2 regions of the Streptosporangium sp. NPDC023825 genome follow, and region 2 is predicted to be linked to the other one. Evidence: riboswitches for the same ligand, from Rfam matches in the RefSeq annotation. Region 2 holds a riboswitch; the other holds the start of a gene.
What was found. A riboswitch is a leader RNA that binds a small molecule or an ion and turns the genes downstream of it on or off. The one in region 2 is predicted to bind cyclic di-AMP.

Region 1 (7,190 bases), on a different contig from region 2:
CGATGATTCGCCGCGCGCTCATCCGGCTTCTGGAAACAAAAATGACCCCTCACGGACGTGAGAGGTCTGCGCGCTGGCGGTGTCCCTTTTCAGCCAGCGCGCCTGCCGATAATGAGCAGACCGTAGAACATGATGCTTCGGAGTCTGCCATACGCCGACACCATCTGACACATCGATCTCAGGATCCGAGACCCGCGGCGTGTCGGCGCGACCCGGGCACAGGCCGGGCGGGACCCCGGGCACAGGCCGGGTGAGACGCCGGGCACAGGCTCGCACCCGGGCCGGAACAGGCCGGACAGGACCCGGACACGACCTCGAATCACCCTCCGCCGCCGTCCGGCACCGGCGAGAATGGGCCCCATGAAGGCGACTTATCTCGACCCCACCGTGGGGCAGTATCTGCTCGCGCACACCACCCAGCCCGACGACGTCCTCGACGCGCTCGCGCTCGAGACCCGCGAGCTGACCGGCAACAACGCGTCGATGCAGATCTCCCCCGACCAGGGGCGCTTCCTCACCATGATCGCCCAGCTCGGCGGCGCCAGGAACGCGGTGGAGGTGGGCACCTTCACCGGCTACTCCTCCATCTGCCTGGCCCGCGGGCTCGCCCCGGGCGGCGGGCTCACCTGCTTCGACGTGAGCGAGGAGTGGACGGCGATCGCCCGGAGTTACTGGGACAAGGCGCGGGTCGCCGACCGCATCGAGCTGAGGATCGGCCCCGCGGCCGAGCGGCTGCGCGAGCTTCCCGAACACCCGGCCGTCGACCTGGCGTTCATCGACGCCGACAAGGTCAACTATCCCGTCTACTACGAGATCCTCATGTCACGCCTGGCCCCCGGCGGGGTGATCCTCGTCGACAACACCCTGTGGAGCGGCCACGTCGCCGATCCCAGCAGGGACGACGAGACCGTCAGGCACATCCGCGAGTTCAACGACATGGTCAGCGCCGACGGGCGGGTCACCTCGATCATGCTCCCCATCGCCGACGGCCTCACCATGATTCGAAAGCACTGACGAGAACTTTCCCGGATCGCGGGCGCGCGGAAATCTTTTCCATTACTTTAAGTGATGTGACCAACACGTTGCGCCCACCCGCCTGGAGGGAAGGATGACCGCATGGGAATGCTCATGGAGAGATCGATCGCCTACCAGATCACAGACAGGGAAGAGCTCGAACGGCTCTATCTGGAACTCGTCGAACGATTTGAGAAGCATCGAATCGAGATCGTCAACGGTCGGATCGTGGTGAGGGAGATGCCCACGATCGCCCATGCCGATGTCGTTTACTACCTGATGGCGCAGCTCATACCTTTCTCGATGGAGAAAGGATGGCGCGTCTACCCGGAAGCCAAGCTCCTCCTGCAGATACAAGCGGATCGCTTCGAACCCGACCTAATCGTCGTTCCGCCGAATCCGCCCCTCTGGGATCCCAGCCACGTGTACGCCAACGCCACACTGCTGGTCGCCGAGGTCGTCTCCCCGAGCAGCGTTCACGATGACCATGTGGTCAAGCCCCGGGCCTGCGCGCTCGCGGGAGTTCCGCTCTACCTGGTCATCGACACCTTCGCGAACCGGTTCAGGTTACTCAGCCGACCGGGTCCGGAGGGTTACGCCGACGAGGTCACCGAGTCGCTGGGCAAGCCTCTTGAGCTCCCCGCGCCCTGGAACCTCACGATCGACACCGGCAAGCTGATCGAGGGATAGATCCGCCCCGCAGGAGGCCCGGCCGGGTGGGAGACCGGGTATCCACCGCACGGGACCGGCCGCCCCTTCGGCCGACCGGTCCCCGCGGACCTCCTCGTACGGGACTAGCAGATCTTGTGGACCCAGCTGTGCGGGTCGGGGCGGGATCCGTACTGGATGCCCACGAGTTCCTCGCGGATCTTCGAGGTGACGGGCCCCTGGGTGCCGTCGCCGACCGTCCAGGCGCGGTCGGCGCCCTTGACCGAGCCGACCGGGGTGACCACCGCGGCGGTGCCGCAGGCGAAGACCTCGGTGAGCTCGCCCGTCTCGCAGCCCCGCTGCCACTCCTCGACCGACAGGCGCCCCTCCTCGGCGTGGAGGCCGAGGTCGGAGGCGAGGGAGAGGATCGAGTCGCGGGTGATGCCGGGCAGGAGCGTTCCGGTGAGCGCCGGGGTCAGCAGGCGGTCGCCGTAGACGAAGAACAGGTTCATCCCACCCATCTCCTCGACGTAGCGGTGCTCGCCCGCGTCGAGCCAGACCACCTGGTCGCAGCCCTGCTCGACGGCCTGGCGCTGGGCCACGAAGGCCGCGGCGTAGTTGCCGCCGCACTTGGCGAAGCCGGTGCCGCCGGGGGCCGCGCGGGTGTACTCGGTGGAGAGCCAGACCGTGACGGCCTTGCCCCCGCCGAAGTAGGCCGCCGCCGGGGAGGCGATGACCATGTACTTGTAGGTCCTGGACGGGTAGTTGACTCCGAGCATCGGCTGCGTCGCGATCATGAAGGGGCGCAGGTAGAGGCTGTGTCCCTGGGTGGTCGGCACCCACTCGCGGTCGGTCTGGACGAGCAGTTCCAGCGACTCGACGAACGTCTCCTCGGGCAGCTCGGGCATGGCCATCCGCACCGCGGAGGTGTTGAAGCGCGCGGCGTTGGCCTCGGGCCGGAAGGTCACGATCGTGCCGTTCTCCTGGCGGTAGGCCTTGAGCCCCTCGAAAAGCTCCTGCGCGTAGTGGAAGACCGACGTCGCGGGGTCGAGGCTGAGCGGGCCGTACGGCATGAGCCTGGCGTCGTGCCAGCCCCGCCCCTCGGTGTAGTCGATCGAGATCATGTGGTCGGTGAAGACCTGGCCGAACCCCGGGCTCGCCATTACCTGCTCGCGCTCTGCCGCGGTGCGAGCGTGGTCGGAGAGCTGCACGTCGAAGCTGAGCTTCTGAGCGGTGGTCATCGCACGGATCCTTCTCTTGGTGTCTGGCTTACCCTTGGGTCCATTCTGCGTCGGACCGGGTAACGGGAAACTACTCCATCTATGCCGAAAACCGGCAGTGCTGGAGAAACAAAAACGCACCTGGCGGCTCGGGTGAGCCGCCAGGCGCGTCGGGGTCGAGGAGGGCGGCTTCCTCAGCCGGCTACTCGGGCGGTGATGTCGTCGCCGATCTCGCGGGTGGTCCGGCCCGCCTTGCCTGCCGGCCGCTCGGCCAGGTCGCCGGCGACGGCCCGCTCGACCCTGGCGGCCTCGGCGGCCATGCCCAGGTGGTCGAGGAGCATGGCGACCGAAAGGATCGTGGCTGTCGGGTCGGCCTTGCCCTGGCCCGCGATGTCGGGGGCGCTGCCGTGGACCGGCTCGAACATGCTCGGCGCGGTGCGGTCGGGGTTGACGTTGCCGCTGGCCGCCAGGCCGATGCCACCGGCGATCGCCGCGCCGATGTCGGTGAGGATGTCGCCGAAGAGGTTGTCGGTGACGATCACGTCGAAGCGCTCGGGCTGGCTGACGAAGAACATCGAGGCCGCGTCGACGTGGCAGTAGTCGGTCTGGACGTCGGGATACTCCAGGCCGACGCGGTCGAAGGTGCGGGCCCAGAGGTCGCCGGCGTAGGTGAGCACGTTGGTCTTGTGGACCAGCGTCAGCTTCCTGCCGGGGCGGCCCAGCGCCTTGTCGAAGGCGTAGCGCACGACGCGCTCGACGCCGTGGGCGGTGTTCAGCGACTCCTGGGTGGCGATCTCGTGCGGCGTGCCCCGGCGCATGACGCCGCCCGCCCCGGCGTACGGGCCCTCGGTGCCCTCGCGGACGACGACCATGTCGATGTCCTCGGGGCGGGCCCTGCCCAGCGGCGTCTCGACGCCGGGGAAGAGCTTGACCGGGCGGAGGTTCACGTAGTGGTCGAGCTGGAAGCGGAGCTTGAGCAGCAGGTCGCGCTCCAGGATGCCCGGGGGCACGCTGGGGTCGCCGACCGCGCCGAGCAGGATCGCGTCGTATCCGCGCAGCTCGTCGAGGACCGGGTCGGGCAGGGTCTCGCCGGTCTCGTGGTAGCGCTTGGCGCCGAGGTCGTAGGTGGTGGGCTCCACCTTCGTGCCGACCGCTTCGAGGACCTTCAGCCCTTCGGTGACGACCTCGACTCCGATTCCGTCCCCGGGGATGACCGCCAGGCGAATGTTACGCGAATCCATGCAGGCACCTTACCGGTCCGTCTCGGTGATCGAACACCGGTCTCACTCTCCGGACACATCCGCCCGGAGAGACGTTTGATCGTTTTGTCCGTCTTTGCTTGGTATTGACCGTTTCGTGAGGTTTCGTTATGGTCCTCCCAATCACGTCGATGCCTAATCCGTACGGGCCGTCCCCTTACCGGGCCCGCACGGAGCCGGGGAACCACTCTTTACGGGATCTACCGGACCCCGGGCACCCCGCTCCTCCCCCGGAGCGCGTTCCCGGCCGTTCATCAGGTGGATTCCTTGGGGCGAATCAGCGCGTTCTCGCGCCGTAGGGCGGCCTCCACGCCCGAGCCCGACAGCTCACCCGGCCGGCCTTATGGAAGGAATCACCCTGTCCGGCACAGTTCTCCCCCGCGTCCTGTCCATCTCCGCCTCCATGATCGTCGCCGGCGCCGCGGTGTGCGCGACCTCGACCGCCGCCCTGGCCGCGTCCCCGCCCCCCGCCCCCGGGCCCGCCGCGCTCAACACCCCCGCACTGAAGGACGCGCTGAAGGCCGCGGCCGTCAAGCCCGCCTGGCAGAAAGCCGTGAAGTGGGCCATGTCCAAGCGCGGAACGCCCTACGTCTGGGGCGGCACCGGCAACGGCGGCTTCGACTGCTCCGGCCTGGTGCTCCGCGCCTACGGCGCCGCCGGGATCAAGCTCCCCCGCGTCACCAACGACCAGTACGCCGCCTTCTCCAAGAAGATCGCCTGGAAGAATCTCAAGCCCGGTGACCTGGTCTTCTTCAGCGGCCTCGGCCACGTCGGCATGATCACAAAGCCCGGCTACATGGTTCACGCCCCGCAGACCGGCGACGTGGTCAAGGAGGAGAAACTCGACTCCTGGCGCCGCGACTCCTTCGCCGGCGCGGTGCGCCCCGACCCGCAGGGGGTTCAGCTGACCAAGCGGGTCGAGCTCGCGACCGAAGCCGTGCCCGGCGGATGAGACACGCCGGCGGATCACCGCCGGGAGGCCGTGGAGACCCCGGCGGCGGCGAGAACGGGTTCAGCGGGTGGGAGCACCGCCGTTGTCCCTGCGGTCCAGAGCGGTCTGGAGCGCGTCGATGGCCTCGTCCTCGGTCTCCTCGGGACGGTTCCAGGGATACATGTCGTACATGGCGAATCTCGTCTCGGTCGCATGCCTGCAAGGAAGGTGGTCGAGACTCCGGTCGGGACTCCGACCAGGCCTGATGTCGCGGGTCCGGATCACGGACCGGCGGCGGGGGCTGGGAGCCGGCACGCGCCACGACACCGCGGCGAGTCGCCGGCCTGCCCCTGTCAGGCCTCGCCGCGGCAGGTAGGAATTACGAGAACCTGGCGCATTTCACTTCAGGCTACCCGGCCGCGGGAAAACCGTCTCGCCCGGCGTACACACTTCTCACATGCTGAGACGAGATGTGGCCGCCGTCCCGGTCTCCGGGGCGGCGGCCACATCGGCGGTACGGCTAGTCGGCCAGGTCGACCGAGCGACCGCTGTCGGCGCCGATCTCCGAGCCGATCTGGTCGATCACCTCGGCCGGGATGGCGGTGTCGACGGTGAGCGCGATGAGCGCCTTGCCGCCCTTGGCGTCACGGGCCACCTGCATCGAGGCGATGTTGATCGAGTGGTCGCCGAGGATGCGGCCGACCACGCCGACGATGCCGGGGCGGTCGGTGTAGGTGAAGAACGACAGGTGGTCGGTCGGCTCGATCTCCATCTGGTAGCCGTTGACCTCGACGATCTTCGTGATCTGCCTCGGCCCGGACAGGGTGCCGGAGACCGAGACCGCGCGGCCGTCGGCGAGGACGCCCCGGACCGTCACGACGTTGCGCCAGTCGGGGCTGTCGGAACTGGTGATCAGCTCGACCGACACGCCGCGGTCCTTGGCCAGCAGCGGGGCGTTGACGTAGGTGACCGAGTCCTCGACCACGTCGGTGAAGACGCCCTTGAGCGCGGCCAGCTCCAGCACGCGGACGTCGTGGGAGGCGATCTCGCCGCGCACCTCGACGTCGAGCTTGGTGGCGACCTCGCCCGCGAGGGCGGTGAACACCCGGCCGAGCTTCTCGGCCAGCGGCAGGCCCGGCTTGACGTCCTCGGCGACGGCGCCGCCCTGGACGTTGACCGCGTCCGGCACGAACTCCCCGGCGAGCGCGAGCTTCACGCTGCGCGCGACCTGGGTGCCGGCCTTCTCCTGGGCCTCGTGGGTGGAGGCGCCCAGGTGCGGGGTGACGACGACCTGGTCGAGCTCGAAGAGCGGGCTGTCGGTGACCGGCTCCTTCGGGAACACGTCGATGCCGGCGCCGGCGACGCGGCCCTCCTTGATCGCGGAGTAGAGGGCGTTCTCGTCGATGATGCCGCCGCGGGCGACGTTGATGAGGCGGACGTTCGGCTTGACCGTGTGGAGCTCCCTGTCTCCGATGAGGCCGATGGTCTCCTTGGACTTGGGCAGGTGCACCGTGATGAAGTCGGCCTCGCTCAGGGCCTCCTCCAGCGAGACCAGCCGGACGCCCATCTGCGCGGCGCGGGCCGGCTGCAGGTAGGGGTCGTAGGCGATCAGCTCGACGCCGAACGGCTGGAGGCGCTGAGCGACCAGCTGGCCGATCTTGCCGAGGCCGAGGATCGCGACGACCTTCTCGTCGAGCTCCACGCCGGTGTACTTCGAGCGCTTCCACTCGCCGCCCTTGAGCGCGGAGTGCGCCTGGGCGACGTTGCGGGCGGAGGCGAGGATCAGGGCGACGGTGTGCTCGGCGGCGCTGGTGATGTTGGAGGTGGGCGCGTTGACGACCATGACACCGGCCTTGGTGGCGGCCTCCACGTCGACGTTGTCCAGACCGACGCCCGCGCGGGCGACGACGCGGAGCCGGGGCGCGTTGGCGATCGCCTCGGCGTCGACCTGCGTGGCGCTGCGCACGATGAGCGCGTCCACGTCGGCGAGGGCGGGCAGGAACTGGGCACGGTCGGCGCCGTCGGTGTGGCGGACTTCGAAGTCCGCGCCCAGAACCGCGAGACCGGCCTCGGAAAGTTCCTCAGCGACCAGTACGACGGGCTTGTTCACAGGCTGGA
Region 2 (7,190 bases):
CCCCTGAGAACGCCCCTGCGGGAGCCGCGGCACGGAGGAGGCGCCTCTCCCCGCGCCGCACGACCGGTTCCGGCGCCGCACGACCGGTTCCCGCGCCGTGCGACGGGCTTCCGCGCCGCACGACCGGCGAACTCACGGGGTTCGCCACATCGGTACCCTTTGGAACTGTGACCGATGACGTGACGAATCCCGCCGAGGATCTGCCCGAGCAGATGCGCGTGCGCCGGGAGAAGCTCGACCGCCTCCGTTCCGAGAGCGTCGACCCCTACCCGGTGAACTTCCCGCGCACCGCGACCAACGCCGAGATCCGCCAGAAATACGCTGATCTCTCCGCTGACACCGCGACGGGCGACAAAGTGGGCGTCACCGGCCGGGTGATGCTGTCCAGGACCGGCGGCAAGCTCTGCTTCGCCACGCTCCGCGACGGCTCCGGCGACCTCCAGGTCATGGTCTCCCTGGACAGGGTGGGCGAGGAGTCCCTGGCCGCGTGGAAGCGCGACGTCGACCTCGGTGACCACGTGGGCATCGAGGGCGAGGTCATCACCTCCCGCAGGGGCGAGCTGTCCATCCTCGCCGACCGCTGGGCGATCACGTCGAAGTGCCTGCGCCCGCTGCCGGAGAAGCACGCCGGGCTCACCGACCCCGAGGCGCGGGTCCGCCAGCGCTACGTCGACCTCATCGTCAACGACGAGGCCAGGAAGATGGCCCGCACCCGCAGCGCCGTGGTCCGGGCCGTGCGCGACTTCTGGCACGAGGAGGGCTACCTGGAGGTCGAGACGCCGATGCTCCAGCCGATCCACGGCGGAGCCACGGCGAGGCCCTTCAAGACCCACATCAACGCGTACGACATGGAGCTCTACCTCCGCATCGCGATCGAGCTCTACCTCAAGCGGCTGGTGGTCGGCGGTCTGGAGAAGGTCTTCGAGATCAACCGCAACTTCCGCAACGAGGGCGCGGACTCCACCCACAACCCCGAGTTCACGATGCTGGAGGCGTACGGCACGTATCTCGACTACAACGACATCGCCGACCTGACCCAGCGGATGATCCAGAGGGCCGTGCTGGCCGCACTCGGCCACTCCGTGGTCGTCCACCAGGGCCAGGAGATCGACCTCGGTCTGGCGAAGTGGCCTCGGATCACCCTGTACGGGTCGGTCTCCGAGGCGCTGGGCGAGGAGGTCACCACCGAGACGCCCCTGGAGCACGTCCGCAAGCTCGCGGACGCGCGAGAGATCCACTGGGACGCCAAGTGGGGTCAGGGCAAGCTCGTCCAGGAGATCTTCGAGGCCCTCGTCGAGCACACGCTCGTCCAGCCCACGTTCGTCATGGACTATCCGCTGGAGACCTCCCCGCTGGCCCGCACCCACCGGGACAACCCGCTCCTCACCGAGAAGTGGGACCTGATCGGTTTCGGCACCGAGCTGGGCACCGGCTACTCGGAGCTGGTCGACCCGGTCGAGCAGCGCCGCCGCCTCACCGAGCAGTCCCTGCTCGCCGCGGGCGGCGACGTCGAGGCCATGCAGCTTGACGAGGACTTCCTCACGGCCCTGGAATATGCGATGCCGCCCACCGGCGGCATGGGGCTCGGCATCGACCGCCTCGTCATGGCCTTCACCGGCAAGAACATCCGCGAGACCATCCTGTTCCCGCTGGTCAAGCCGACCGGCTGAATCCGGCGGGCGGCGCGCGAGGACGTTATCCCCGTACGGTGGCACCGGGCCGGGCACCACGGCCCGGTGCCACCGCCATGAGGGGCGGCGTCGCCCGGCGACGGCGAGCGGCGACGGCGGGTCCCCGGGCGGAGGCGGCGGGTCCCCGGCCGTGCGCGCGCCGGGGACGAGGCCGGACGCGATCCCTGCCGACCCCGGTCACCGCTCGGGCTCGGGGCGTGATCCGGCCGGGATCCCGTGGGGCGCCGGGCCGGGAGAGCGCCCGAGAGCCTGGTCGGCCGTACCGGGCGGCGCCGCGCCGCCCCCTCCGCCGACCCGCGTCCCGGGCCTTCCCGGGCCGTCCCGCGCCGGTGGACGCGAGCCGGAGCACGAGCCGCGCGGCCGGGTCGCGGTGGAGCGGTTCCCCGGCCGTCTCCGGGCCGTTCCCCGTGCGAGCGCCCCGGGGTCCCCGAGCGAAGCGCCCTCACCGACCCTCACGGGTCGGGGTGGTTCCCCGCGGAGGCGGCCGAGGCGCCCGGGCGCACCCGGCGGGTGGGAGACGGCCGTTGAACCCATGATCCCGCGCAATATCGGACGCATTTCCGTATGGTGCAGAAATCCCTTTCCAGTAGGGCCAATATCGCCCGGACGTTCCGTCGTCGCCACGTGGCACTTCGCGAATGCCGCAAAGCTCCACTCTTGACCCTCATATTTCCGCGTTATCCGTGGTGTGCCGTCAAGGCGGTGAGGACATGGTCGCCGGGAAGAGATCAATTTTTCCCGAGAAATGCGGGCGGGCCGGATCCCCGAGGGGGCGGCTTCGGGGTGCCCGGCGGGGCGGCGGTTCCGGCGAAACCTTGTTCTGCCAGGACTTCGGTCGTCGCAGCCAGGGACGCCTGCCGGCTCGTGCCTGGGCTTGATCATGACATAGCCGCAAAGGCACTGACATATCATGAGTACTTCACGTAGCGCCTGCTATGTCAATACTGGACGCACGCTATGAAGAGTGGAACTTGACGACCTTTGAACAAGGCGTTTACCGTTCCTGGCGGACGGTATTCATTTCCGGCGTCTCGCACCCGGTTTCCAGAGTGGGGGGAGTGACTCTTGATGGCATATCCAGAAGTGGATTCACGCCATGGCGACAGCCCCCTGGGCATGAGCGATATCGGTCTCAGCGACGACGACCTCGTGCTGCTGGCCGAGCTCGCCAAGGGTGTCACGGTCGATCGGGTAGGGCGTCGCCTCGACATCAGCGGCCGGACGGTCAGGCGCAGGCTCAGGGGCATCTGCGACCGCATCGGCGTCGCCACGGCGATCGAGGCCGTGGCCTGGGCGGCCCGCCGCCGCCTGATCTGACGCACCGCCGCGTGTCCGGCAGGTCGGGCCGGACACGCGTGCGGGCCGGACACGCCCGCGGACCCGGTCGCCGACGCCGGTTCAGGCGGCGATGCGGACGCCTCCGACGAAGGGCCGGTTGTCGATCGTGGTGATGTGGACGACGTCACCCGTCTGGGGGGCGTGGACCATCAGGCCCGCGCCGATGTAGATCCCGACGTGGTGCAGGTCGCTGTAGAAGAAGACCAGGTCGCCGGGGCGCAGCTCTTTCCTGGATACGTGGGTGCCCGCGGTCCACTGGTCGCCGGTGTAGTGCGGCAGGCTGATGCCGACCTTCTGGTAGGCCCACATGACCAGGCCGGAGCAGTCGAAGGAGTTGGGCCCCTCGGCGCCCCAGACGTACGGCTTCAGCTGCTGGGTGAGCGCCCAGCGGGTGGCCTCCGCGGCCTTGCCGCTGCCGACGATGGGCACGTTCGTCTTCACCCGGGCGCCCCTGTTGCTGACGGCCCTGGTGCGCACCTCGCTGAACAGGTCGCTCTCGACCCGGTCGACCAACCGCTCGATCTTGGTCCGGTTGCCGTCGATCTCCGCCAGAAGCTTCTTGACCTCCGCGGTCCTGGCCTTGGCGCTGGCCTGGGCCCGCTCGGCGGCCTCGATCGCCCGGCTCACCTGGGCGACCTCCTCGCTCTGCTGCTGCTGGAGCGCGTAGTTGGTGGTGGCCTGGTCGAGGAAGGTGTCGGGATCGGTGGCCTGCGTGAAGGCGAGCCCGGAGTTCAGGCCGCCCGACATGTAGGTGCTCTGCGCCAGGAGGGTGGCCTTGGTGCGACGGGAGGCCAGCTCGGACTCGCTCGACGCGAGGGTCTTCTTGGCGCTCTCGGCGGCCCGCTGGGCCTGCTTGAGCTTGACCCGCTCGCCGTTGTAGCGCTCCGCGAGGACGCCGATCTCCTGGTGCAGCTTCTCGGCCTGTTTGGCCAGCTGCTGGAGGCTGGGCTCGGGGTCCGCGGTGGCGGCCACCAGCGGGGTGCCGAGGGTCAGGGTGGCGAATGCCAGGCCGACGACCGCCATGCGACGGCGCAGCCCTCGCGGCGCGCGTCCTCGAGCGCGGGCCTCGTGGCCCGAATGCTTTCCTCCGCGGTCGCGCGTGCGCTTCACCAACAGGCTCCTCTCCTCGGCCGCCTACCGGGTTAGCTGACGGGTTCGGGCCGGAGGCAGCCCTACCGGGTGCGCCGGTGGCACTCGGATTCACCCCGGAGGACGTGGTGGGTCCCCGGTTCCCCCGCGGGAGATTCGGCGGGTCAGGCTTTTTACGTCTCTGACATCGAGCACGGAGATTAGTGCACCCGTGGTTCCTGCTCAACCAGAACTGCGAATTCAGTAGAGGTTTCGCAACCGAGGTGTCACGAAAAGATCACACCTCAAAATGATCAACATGGCCATTACGCTGCCTTTGCTTCTCGTGTGACGGGTGTGGCGGAGGTCTTCCCAGGTCCGGGACCGTGCCAAAGGTGAGCTGCGGCACATGAGAGGTGCCGCACACCGAGAGTGGTAAAGCGACTGCCAAGGGTCATGTGCGGTCTTCGAGCTGCGAGTTAAGGGTGAGCCGTAATTGAAGACCGGTGAGGACGTACGCTGAACGGTCATGGAGCAGCTTGCTGAGCATTCTCCCGTGCCGGCCGTTCGCGCCTCCGGCGACGGGGAGCGGCGCGCCGGGTCCGCGGGGGCGGAGCGGGGTTCGCCCGGGCAGGGGGCGGGCGCCGAGATCACGGTCCGCCGCGCCCGCACCCAGGACGTGCGGGCCGTCAGGCGGCTCGTCGACACCTACGGCGGTGCCGGCCGGCGCCTGCTGGAGAAGGCCACCGTCACCCTGTACGAGGACGTCCAGGAGTTCTGGGTCGCCACCGACGCGGAGGGGGAGGTGATCGGCTGCGGGGCCCTCCACGTCCTCTGGGAGGATCTGGCCGAGATCCGCACCGTCGCCGTCGATCCGACCCGCAGGGGAATGGGAATCGGCCACCGGATCGTCTCCGCGCTCATTCGCACGGCCGCGGAGCTGGGCCTGCGGCGGGTCTTCTGCCTGACCTTCGAGGTCGAGTTCTTCGCCCGGCACGGATTCCGGGAGATCCAGGGCACGCCCGTCGCCCCGGAGGTCTACGCCGAACTTCTCGCCTCCTATGACGAGGGTGTGGCGGAGTTCCTCGAGCTGGAACACGTCAAGCCCAACACCTTGGGAAACACCCGGATGCTGCTGCACCTGACACGCGAGCCCGACTCTGGTGACTTTAGAGCTGACTGATCGGAAAGGTGACTGTTGATACCTATGTCGATACCTTGTGCAGCAGCATGCATGTGCGTCTGACATTTGCCACATGCGCAGTCTAAGTGAGGTGACGCGGTGAGCACCGGACAGCCGCCGTATCCACAGGATGATCCCGACCGCGATCGCACACCGTCGGGGCAGCCGGATTACGGACAGTACAACGCGGGTCGAGCCCCTGGCGAACTCGACCCTGACGTGACAGTCGTGGGGTACAGGTCGGAGGCCTCACAGCCGAACACCGGCCCAGGGCAGAGCCAGCCCGGATACGGCCAGCAGGGCGGGACCGGCGCGTACGGGCAGCAGCCCGGATACGGCCAGCAGCAGGGTTACGGCCAGCAGCCCGACTACGGGCAGCAGGGCTACGGCCAGCAGCAGGGGTACGGCCAGCAGGGCGGGACCGGCGCGTACGGGCAGCAGCCTGGATACGGCCAGCAGTCCTCCCACGAGCAGCAGGGCTACGGCCAGCAGCAGGGGTACGGCCAGCAGGGCGGGACCGGCGCGTACGGGCAGCAGCCCGGATACGGCCAGCAGCCCGGTTACGGCCAGCAGTCCTCCCACGAGCAGCAGGGCTACGGCCAGCAGCAGGGGTACGGCCAGCAGCAGGGGTACGGCCAGCAGCCCGGATACGGGCAGCAGCAGCCCCAGCCGGGCTATGGCCAGCAGCCCGACTACGGGCAGCAGCAGTACGGCCAGCAGCCCGGTTACGGCCAGCAGTCCGACTACGGGCAGCAGGGCTACGGCCACCAGCAGCCCGCGTACGGGCAGCAGGGCTACGGCCAGCCCTACGGCGGTCCTCCCGGGGCTCCCGCCCCGCTCGCCGAGTGGTGGCAGCGCCTGCTGGCGAGGATCATCGACGGGATCATCCTGGTGATCCCGCTTCTCATCATCAACGCGGTGATCGCCGCCATCGTCGTGACGCCCTTCGCCTTCAACATGGAGACGGGTGTCTCCACGGGGGGGACCGGCTACGTCCTCGCCGCAATCCTCAGCTCGCTGCTCACCGGGGCCATCTATGTGGCCTACGAGTTCTTCATGCTCAGCCGGGGCGGGCAGACGGTCGGCAAGATGGTCATGGGCATCAAGGTCGTGCCGGTCGGCGGGGCCCTGCCGCCCGGTGGGCTCAGCTCCAACGTGGCGCTCAAGCGTGCCGGTGTGCTCTGGGGGCCCTACGCCCTGTACGGAGTCCCGGTCCTGACATACGTGGCCAGCATTTTCTACCTCGTGAACATCCTGTGGCAGCTGTGGGACAAGCCGCTGCATCAGACCCTGCACGACAAGGTGGCCGAGACGGTCGTCGTCAAGATCAAGTAGTTCCCCGAATAACGGGGCCGGCGGTTGAACCGCCGGCCCCGTTTTCGCGTACAGGCAAGAAAACGAGGGGCGTTAGGGGCACCGTATGGGTCCCGGGGCCCGGGTCACGGAAGGGCAAAACCATTTGCCACGCCCCGGGCAACGCGGGGGAACTTATGACCGAGTCTCGCCCCGCGCGTCGGAATATTCGCGTACGGTGCCCACAACGGGCTCACCGGCGCCCGTGGGTCTCCTATGAGGCGTCAATGCCGGATCCGCCGCCGTCGGGGGTTCGCGCACTACTCACCGAATGGTCGATCCGTCGTGCCTCCGGCATCCTCGGCGATCCCGTGCCGGATTCTCTTCTTCGCCTTCCGCGGCGCGTTCGGGACGGCCGGTGAAGGCCTTCTTGCGGATCCGGATCGGGGACGCGTGGTGTTGGCGGGGTTGTCCTAGGGGCCCATCGTGTTTGGTGGTTATACGGTCTACGACTATGTACTCCGTGCCAGAGCGGGTCGTACTCTTGGCGAGAAAGTGTTGAAGATCCGTCTTGTTCCATACGCTTGCGTCACATCGGCTCACACCGGGGTGATGAA

Region 1: it holds a riboswitch for cyclic di-AMP, as region 2 does, so the genes downstream of both, AB0G15_RS28510 (C40 family peptidase) here and AB0G15_RS15450 (NlpC/P60 family protein) in region 2, are expected to answer to the same signal.

Annotation. Positions count from the first base shown of each region.
Region 1 is NZ_JBFAAE010000039.1:63,373-70,562, reverse strand. Features, by position in the region: gene AB0G15_RS28530 (O-methyltransferase) at 361-1,014, shown strand; gene AB0G15_RS28525 (Uma2 family endonuclease) at 1,117-1,704, shown strand; gene AB0G15_RS28520 (branched-chain amino acid aminotransferase) at 1,809-2,903, opposite strand; gene AB0G15_RS28515 (3-isopropylmalate dehydrogenase) at 3,077-4,123, opposite strand; cyclic di-AMP (ydaO/yuaA leader) riboswitch at 4,279-4,497, shown strand; gene AB0G15_RS28510 (C40 family peptidase) at 4,485-5,093, shown strand; gene serA (phosphoglycerate dehydrogenase) at 5,593-7,182, opposite strand.
Region 2 is NZ_JBFAAE010000014.1:89,390-96,579, forward strand. Features, by position in the region: gene AB0G15_RS15435 (type III pantothenate kinase) at 1-7, shown strand, start outside; gene lysX (bifunctional lysylphosphatidylglycerol synthetase/lysine--tRNA ligase LysX) at 168-1,670, shown strand; gene AB0G15_RS15445 (LuxR C-terminal-related transcriptional regulator) at 2,808-3,008, shown strand; gene AB0G15_RS15450 (NlpC/P60 family protein) at 3,090-4,052, opposite strand; cyclic di-AMP (ydaO/yuaA leader) riboswitch at 4,145-4,290, opposite strand; gene AB0G15_RS15455 (amino-acid N-acetyltransferase) at 4,627-5,280, shown strand; gene AB0G15_RS15460 (RDD family protein) at 5,509-6,615, shown strand.